DNA from 2 places in the Cupriavidus sp. CP313 genome. Region 2 is predicted to be linked to the other one. Evidence: predicted binding sites of a transcription regulator. Region 2 holds the regulator's gene; the other holds the start of a gene.
The links. The regulator sigma-54, encoded in region 2, starts transcription at its own class of promoters, with help from an activator protein. The targets are predictions, from matches to a motif close to TGGCANGNAANCTGCTTT.

Region 1: ACW4E8_RS15235 (PQQ-dependent methanol/ethanol family dehydrogenase) is a predicted target of sigma-54. The motif match lies at 2,205-2,222, and genes of this name have one in related genera.

What each region holds. Positions count from the first base shown of each region.
Region 1 is NZ_JBSVZB010000009.1:165,436-169,819, forward strand. Features, by position in the region: gene ACW4E8_RS15220 (ABC transporter permease) at 1-320, shown strand, start outside; gene ACW4E8_RS15225 (quinoprotein dehydrogenase-associated SoxYZ-like carrier) at 338-1,117, shown strand; gene ACW4E8_RS15230 (quinoprotein relay system zinc metallohydrolase 1) at 1,114-2,085, shown strand; gene ACW4E8_RS15235 (PQQ-dependent methanol/ethanol family dehydrogenase) at 2,287-4,029, shown strand; gene ACW4E8_RS15240 (c-type cytochrome) at 4,130-4,384, shown strand, end outside.
Region 2 is NZ_JBSVZB010000002.1:274,348-278,731, reverse strand. Features, by position in the region: gene hprK (HPr(Ser) kinase/phosphatase) at 1-228, opposite strand, end outside; gene ptsN (PTS IIA-like nitrogen regulatory protein PtsN) at 309-764, opposite strand; gene hpf (ribosome hibernation-promoting factor, HPF/YfiA family) at 1,220-1,570, opposite strand; gene ACW4E8_RS03500 (RNA polymerase factor sigma-54) at 1,619-3,100, opposite strand; gene lptB (LPS export ABC transporter ATP-binding protein) at 3,236-4,036, opposite strand; gene lptA (lipopolysaccharide transport periplasmic protein LptA) at 4,094-4,384, opposite strand, start outside.

The sequences.
Region 1 (4,384 bases), on a different contig from region 2:
GCCTGCTGCTGTCGGTCCATGTGCGCCAGCTCGAGAACTTTGCCGGCACCATGAACTTCGTGATCTTCCCGATGTTCTTCATCAGCTCGGCGCTGTATCCGCTGTGGAAGCTGCAGGAGTCGGGCGCGGAGGTGGTGTACCAGCTGGCCCGCATCAATCCCTTCACCCACGCGGTCGAGGCGATCCGCTTTGCGCTGTATGGGCAGGTGGCGCCGCTGAGCCTGGCGGTGGTGGCGGGCAGCGCGGTGGTGTTTTTCGCGCTGGCGCTGCAGGGCTACGATCCGCAGCGCGGCATGGCGCGCCGGGGGCAGCAGGCATGAGGCGCCGGACGCGGGGCATGGTCCTGCTGATGGCGGCCGCACTGGGCATGGCCAGCCCGGCGGTACCGGCTGCCGGGGCAGCGGGCGCCGTCATCGCGCACAGCGATCCGCTGCAGTCGCCGCAATGGGCCTGGATCCACAAGGAGCTGCTGCAGATGGGGCCGGTGGTGTTCGACAGCCGCGTCAGCGTGACCGGGCCGGCGTTTGCGGAAGACCCCATGCGCGTGCCGATCGCCTTCGATGCCTCGGCGCTGGGCGAAGTGGATCGCATCGTGGTAGCGGTGGACCGCAACCCGATCCGCGAGGTGCTGGCGTTCGAACCGCTGCGGGTGCGTCCTTCGCTGTCGTTCCGCTTCAAGCTGGAACAGGCATCGCCAGTGCGGGTGGCGGCGCGCACGCGCGATGGCACCTGGCATGTCGGCAGCGTGCTGGTCGATGCCGGCGGCGGGGGCTGCACGGTGCCCGGCGCCACGCGCCGCGACGGCAGCTGGAGCCGCACGCTCAACCGCGTGGACGCGCGCGTGTTCCCGGGCTTCGGCGGAGCCGCGGCACGCTTGCGGCTGCGCGTGATGCATCCGATGGATACCGGCCTGGCGGCGGGCATCCCGGCGTTTCATATCGAGACCCTGGTCCTGGCCGACGCGGCCCGGCAGCCGCTGCTGCGCCTGACGCTGCATGAGCCGGTTGCCGAGAACCCGATCTTCTCCTTCGACCTGCGCGATGCCGTGCCGCCGGGCATGACGGTGGCCGGCCACGACAACAACGGCAACCACATCGCGGCGCGGGTGTCTCCATGAAGCGACGATTGCTACTGTGGTTGCTGCTATGCCTGACGGGCCAGCCCGTGCCGCCGGCACTCGCCCAGCAGGCCGCCCTGCAGCCTCCTGACTACCGCCTGGCCCCGCGCGAGATCGCCGCGGGCGTGTGGCTGCTGGAAGGCGCCAATGCCGACTTCGCGCCCGGCAATGGCTGCAACATCATCAATACGGCGTTTATCGACACCGGCGACGGCGTGGTGGTCATCAACACCGGCCCGTCGCGGCTGTATGGCGAGCAGCAGCGCAGGGCGATTGCATCGGTCACGGCCGCCCCGGTGCGGCTGGTGCTGAACCTCAACCTGCATCCCGACTATTTCTTCGGCAACCAGGCCTATGCCGATGTGGGCGGCAGCGCCCTGGCCGGCACCATCGACGGGGCGCGGCGCGAGGGCGCCGCTTATGCCGACAACCTCTACCGCCTGTGCGGCGACTGGATGCGCGGCACCGAGCCCGAGCCGCCTGCCCACGCGCTGGCGCCGGGCCGCCGCACGATCGGGCGCCATACGCTGGAGCTGGTGCGCCTGGACGGCCATACCAGCGACGACCTGGTGGTGCTGGACCGCAGCGCGGGCGTGGTCTTTGCCGGCGGGCTGGTGTTCCGGCAACGCATTCCGACCACGCCGCACGCGGATATCGGCCGCTGGCTGGCCAGCCTGGACCGGCTGCAGGCGCTGCTGGCCGAAAGCGGGGCGCGCGTGCTGGTCCCCAGCCACGGGCCAGTGCCTGCGGCCGCCGGCGGCGCGGAGGCCATCGCGCAGACGCGCGGCTACCTGCAATGGCTGGATACGCGTCTGCGCGAGGCCGCGGCGCAGGGGCGGGACCTGGCCGAGGTCATGGCGATGCCGGTGCCGCAGCCCTACGCGCACTGGGCCGCGATGCCCGCGGAGTACCTGCGCAACGTCGGCCATCTCTACCCGGCGCGTGAGGAAGCCGCGCTTGGCCACTGACGCCGGCCAGCCGTGGCGGGCTGTTCAAATCTGGAGCAGCTGCAACGCAGTGTTGCGCGCTGGCACGGCTGTCATCACGCAACGGGGCCGCAACCGGCGTGTTGGTGCGGGGATGCGACTGGCATGGGAATTGCCAAAGGCATGTCTGGTGTGTGGCGCAGTGGCGCACCAGGGAAACCCAAAACAAGAGAGGAGATGACAATGAGGACGTTACGAGCAGTGATGGCGGTTGCGGCTGCCGCGGCCAGTCTGGCCGCGCAGGCGGCAGTGACCGATGCCATGATCGAGAACGACGCAAAGAGCCCCGGCGATGTGTTGTCGTGGGGCATGGGCCCGCAAGGCCAGCGCTATTCCACGCTGTCGCGCATCAATACGAAGAACGTCGGGCAGCTGGTGCCGGCGTGGTCGTTCTCGTTTGGCGGCGAGAAGCAGCGCGGGCAGGAATCGCAGCCGGTGATCCATGACGGCAAGATGTTCGTGACGGCCTCGTATTCGCGCATCTATGCGCTGGACCTGAAGACCGGGCGCAAGCTCTGGAAGTATGAGCACCGGCTGCCCGAAGGCATCATGCCGTGCTGCGACGTGGTGAACCGCGGTGCGGCACTCTATGACAACCTGGTGATCTTCGGCACGCTCGATGCGCAGCTGGTGGCGCTGGACCAGAAGACCGGCAAGGTGGTGTGGAAGGAGAAGCTGGAGGACTACGCCGCCGGCTATTCGTACACGGCGGCGCCCATGATCGTCAAGGGCATGGTGCTGACCGGCATCTCGGGCGGCGAGTTCGGCGTGGTGGGCCGGGTCGAGGCGCGCGATGCCAAAACCGGGCAGCTGGTGTGGTCGCGGCCGGTGGTGGAAGGCCATATGGGCTACAAGTACGACAAGGACGGCAACAAGACCGAGAACGGCGTGACCGGCACCGCCAACGCGAGCTGGCCGGGCGAGACCTGGAAGACCGGCGGCGCCGCCACCTGGCTGGGCGGCACCTACGATCCGGCCACCGGGCTGGTGTACTTCGGCACCGGCAATCCGGGCCCGTGGAACAGCCATATCCGCAAGGGCGACAACCTCTACTCGGCCTCGACGGTGGCGCTGGATCCCGCCACCGGCAAGATCGCCTGGCACTACCAGAACACCCCGAACGACGGCTGGGATTTCGATGGCGTCAATGAGTTTGTGACCTTCGACCTGGACGGCAAGCGCATGGGCGGCAAGGCCGACCGCAATGGCTTCTTCTACGTCAACGACGCGGCCAGCGGCAAGCTGGTCAACGCCTTCCCCTTCGTCAAGAAGATCACCTGGGCCACCGGCATCGACCTGAAGAGCGGCCGCCCCAACTACATCGCCGAAGGTCGCCCCGGCGACCCCGCCGCCGGCAGCGACGAGAAAAAGGGCAAGTCCGTGTTTGCCGCGCCGGGCTTCCTTGGCGGCAAGAACCAGCAGCCGATGGCCTACAGCCCGCAGACCGGCCTGTTCTACGTGCCCGCCAACGAGTGGGGCATGGATATCTGGAACGAGCCCATCAGCTACAAGAAGGGCGCCGCCTTCCTGGGCGCGGGCTTCACCATCCGTCCGCTGAACGAGGACTACATCGGCACGCTGCGGGCCATCAACCCCAAGAGCGGCAAGATCATGTGGGAGGTCAAGAACAGCGCGCCGCTATGGGGCGGGGTGATGACCACCGCCGGCGGGCTGGTGTTCTGGGGCACGCCGGAAGGCTACCTGAAGGCGGCCGACGCCAGGACCGGGAAGGAGCTGTGGCAGTTCCAGACCGGCAGCGGCGTGGTGGCGCCCCCGGTCACCTGGGAAGAGAACGGCGAGCAGTACGTGGCCGTGGTGTCCGGCTGGGGCGGCGCGGTGCCGCTGTGGGGCGGCGAGGTGGCCAAGCGCGTGAACTTCCTGGAGCAGGGCGGCTCAGTGTGGGTGTTCAAGCTGCACAAGAGCTGAGCCGGCGGGAAATGACAATGTCCGGCGCACGCCCGGATCGCATCATGGGTGCGCGGCGTGCGCCGGGCGCGGTTGCAACAGGATGAAACGGAAAACAGGTATGAAGAAGGAATGGATGGCGCTGGTGGCGGCTTCGGTGCTGCTGCCGGGCGCGGCATTGGCCGGCACGGCCGCCGACATGCATGCCCTGGCCGACAAGAGCGGCTGCTTTTCCTGCCATGGCATGCAGTCAAAGCTGGTGGGGCCGGGGTTTGCCGAGGTGGCCACCAGGTACAAGGGCGACAGCCAGGCGGCGGAGCGGCTGGCAAAGAAGATCCGCGAAGGCGGCAAGGGCGCGTGGGGGCGGATTCCGATG
Region 2 (4,384 bases):
GTCGTCCAGCCGCTGGTAATAAGTGATCTCGGGCTTGCCGAGCACCTGGATGCGGTTGGGGTGGATCAGGTTCAGGTGGCCCACCAGGTCGGCGGCGGAGGTGGCTTCGCGGGCGAACTCCACGTCGAAGGCGCGGTCCGCGCCTTCCAGGCCGGCCACCCACGAGAGTTTGATGTCGGCCGCGTTGTCGTCGAAGATGGACTGGGAGGTGACGCCGGTAAGTTCCATGCGGTATGACTGGTGGGGCGGTTTGCTAAGCGCCTGGCGCCTGCCCGGTCTGGTGCCGGCCCGCCTGGGGGATCAGGGGATCAGGGATGCCATGCGATCAGCAACTGATGGACGGCATCGGGCGTGGGCAGCGTGGCCAGCCCTTCACGCATGTCGCGGTCGGAAAGCAGTTGCGCGATTTCTGACAGGATTTCCAGGTGCTGCTGGGTAGCCTGTTCGGGCACCAGCAGGAAGATCAGCAGCGATACCGGCTTGCCATCCGGCGATTCGAACGGAATCGGCTCGGCCAGGCGCATGAAGGCGGCCAGCGGCTGCTTCAGGCCCTTGATGCGGCCGTGCGGGATCGCCACGCCGGCGCCCAGGCCGGTCGATCCCAGCGACTCGCGCGCGAACAGGTTGTCCGTCACGATGGCGCGCGCCACACCATGGTTGTTCTCGAAGAGGAGCCCGGCCTGCTCGAACACACGCTTCTTGCTGGTGACGCTGACGTCGAGGGTGATGTTGCCGGGTGGCAGCAATTTGGCCAAACGATTCATGGGCGATGCGCAGGATTTCAGTTAGCGGGCGGATCGTTCCGCCGGGCAGTGGGCTGGCCCCGGGCTGCCGTTGGCCTGGCCGGAGGCGTCCGGCCCATTATAGAGCAGCGACTACCCCCGCATTGTGCAGCGCAGCGGGGCAAGCCGGTGCAGAACGATACATGGTGATGCAATCGTGCCTCCGGGCCGGGGGCCGGCGCACCGATGCGGGGCGCGGCCAGGATTCCCTCTCTTTGTATGGCGCAGCATACACCTTGGCGCAGCGCTTGCGAACACCCTTGCCCATTCGGGTGAAAAGCGTTGGCTCCGGCGCCACAGCCGGGCCGCACCGCCAGTGCGGGCGCGGCATGCCGGCGGCAACCCGGAACGCGAGGGCGCAAAAAAGCCGCGCTTCGTGGCGCGGCTTGCCTGTTCAATCCTGATTCAGCAGCCCGCTGCGGGGCTGCCGGGCACGGTCATTGCTGCATTTGCGCTGCGGCCATCTGGTACTTGACCGCTTCGCGGTCGTGGCCTTGCACGCGATCCTTGTAGCGGATCACCTGACGGTCCAGCTTGTCGACGAGTGCGTCGATCGCTGCATATAGGTCTTCGTGATGCGCCTCGACAAAGATGTCCTTGCCCTTGAGATGTAGATTGATTTCCGCGTACTGACGCCGGTCCTTTTCCTTGTGGTTGTCGACAGAGAGCAGCACGCTAACGCCAATGACCTGATCGAAATGCCTGACGATTCGCTCCAGCTTCGTTTCCACGTACTCACGCAGAGGGGGCGTGATGTCCAGGTGGTGTCCACTGATCTTGAAGTTCATAGCGCTTCTCCTTCTGAAAGAGCCTCACCAGGCAGGCGGTGGGCTCGGCTACAAAGACTTGCGGAGATTGACTGCGGGGATCTTCAGGGCTTCGCGATACTTGGCTACAGTGCGGCGCGCAACAACAAAGCCTTGCTCACCCAGCAGTTCGGCAATGCGACTGTCGGAAAGGGGATTCCTCGGGTCTTCGGCTCCTATCAGTTGCTTGATCAAGGCGCGGATGGCCGTTGATGAAGCCGCGCCACCGGTTTCGGTGGACACGTGGCTGCCGAAGAAGTACTTCAGTTCGAAAGTACCCATCGGCGTTGCCATGTATTTATTGGTCGTCACCCGGGAGATGGTTGACTCGTGTAAACCCAGTGTATCGGCAATCTCCCGCAAAACCAAGGGGCGCATGGCGATTTCGCCGTGACTGAAAAAGTTCTTTTGACGTTCGACAATGGCCTGCGAGACACGCAGGATTGTGTCGAACCTTTGCTGGATGTTCTTGATCAGCCAGCGCGCCTCCTGCAGCTTCTGCTGCAGCCCGGCCGTGCCGGACTCACCCTTCGCGCCACGCAGGATTTGTGCATACATATCATTGATGCGCAGCCTCGGCATCACATCCGGATTGAGCTGCGCGATCCAGCCGCCGCCACCCTTGCGCACGAACACGTCCGGCACCACGAAGTCGGCTTCCGGGCGGCTGTATGCATGGCCGGGGTAGGGCGCCAGCGAGCGGATCAGTTCGTGTGCGGACTTCAGCGCCACTTCATCGACCTGCAGCGCCTTCTTCAGCCGCGTGTAGTCGCGTACTGCGAGCAACTCCAGGTGGTTGGTGACGATGTTCAGCGCCAGCTCGCGCTGCGGGTGCGTCAGGCGCCGCAACTGCAGGGCCAGGCACTCGGCGGCGTTGCGCGCGCCCACGCCGGGCGGGTCGAAGCTCTGCAGCAGCGTGAGGATCGCGTGGACTTCGTCGATCTCGAACTCGAGTTCTTCCGGCAACTCCGTGCAGATCTCCTCAAGCGATGCGCTCAGGTAGCCATCGTCGTCGAGCGATTCGATCAGGAAGATGGCCAGGCCCTTGTCGCGCGCCGAGACCTTCAGCGGCGTGAGCTGTTCCATCAGGTACTCGCGCAGCGTGGGCTCGGCTTCGCGCAGCTGCATCGGCGTTTTTTCGTCCTCGTCGCCCTGGGGGCGGCGGGCAAAGTCGTCCAGGCTCCAGTCGCCGCTGCCATAGTCGTCGCCGTTGCCGCTGTCGCCATAGCTGTCGTCGTCACCCGCGCCGTCGGCGCGGGCCTCGCCATTGCCCTGGGGCTCTGCCGGGGCGGGCGCCGGTGCGCTCTGCAGGTTGACCGAGCCGTCGGCCGCCACGCGCAGCGGGCTTTCGATCCAGTCGTTCTCGCGCTCGAGCAGCGGGTTTTCCGTCAGCGCCTGTTCGACCTCTTGCTGCAGTTCCAGCGTAGAGAGCTGCAGCAGCCGGATTGACTGCTGCAGTTGCGGGGTCAGGGCCAGATGCTGGGAAAGACGGAGCTGTAGCGACGGTTTCATGCGACCTATTCTATGCGCAACTATCCGTTGTTGGAACGGAAATTGCTATCGCTTATGCGGTCCGATCGCCGCTGGCTGTGGGAGGGCCCACGCGCGCCCGCGAAGAGGCCTGCCGCTCCAGGGCAGGCCGCTGCATCACATGCGGAAGTTCTCGCCCAGGTAGACGCGCCGCACTGCGTCATTGGCGATGATTTCCTCGGGCTGGCCCGCGGCCAGCACCGTGCCTTCGCTGATGATGTAGGCGTGGTCGCAGATGCCGAGCGTCTCGCGCACGTTGTGGTCGGTGATCAGCACGCCGATATTGCGTGCCTTGAGGAAGCTGACGATGCGCTGGATCTCGCCCACGGCGATCGGGTCCACGCCGGCGAAGGGCTCGTCCAGCAGGATGAAGCGCGGCGACGACGCCAGCGCGCGCGCGATTTCCACGCGGCGGCGCTCGCCGCCCGACAGCGACAGCGCCGGGTTGTTGCGCAGGTGCGCGATCTGCAGGTCGTCGAGCAGCGAATCCAGGCGGCGCTCGATCTCGGCCTTGGGCAGCGGCTTGCCGTTGTTCACCTGAAGCTCCAGCACCGCGCGGATGTTTTCTTCGACGTTGAGCTTGCGGAACACCGAGGCTTCCTGCGGCAGGTACGACAGCCCCATGCGCGCGCGCTCGTGGATCGGCAGGCCGCTGATGTGGTCGCCGTCGAGCACGATATCGCCTTCGTCCAGCGCCACCAGGCCCACGATCATGTAGAACGACGTGGTCTTGCCCGCGCCGTTGGGCCCGAGCAGGCCGACCACCTCGCCGCTCTTCACGTCGAGCGAGACGTCCTTGACCACCGTGCGCGAGCCATAGCGCTTCTTCAGGTGGCGCACGACCAGCGTGCTGCCCCCGGGGAGGATGGCGGAGGCTTCGACGGAAGGCTTGTCGGCGATGGTTGCGGTATCGGTCATAGGCACAGTCAGGCGTTCAGGCGTTTCTGGCGCGGGCAGGCAAGCCGGCGCCAGGCGTCAGGGTTTGTTGGCAGGCGCGGGCGCCGGCTTCAGGTCCAGCGGCGAGCCGCCGTTGCCCGTGGCGCCGGCCTTCTGGTCCTGGCGCGGCGACAGCACCGCGCGCACGCGGCCGGACGGATTGGCGCCCGTGGCGTCGCCACTACCGCCGCCGGCGGCCGTGTAGAACTCCTTGCGGCTGTCGTAGGTCAGCACCGCGCCGCGGATCTCGTCGACCTGCTTGGCGCCCTGCAGGCGCGCCATGCGGGCATTGCCGATCAGCTTGGAGTACTCTTGCTTGCCGTCGTACTC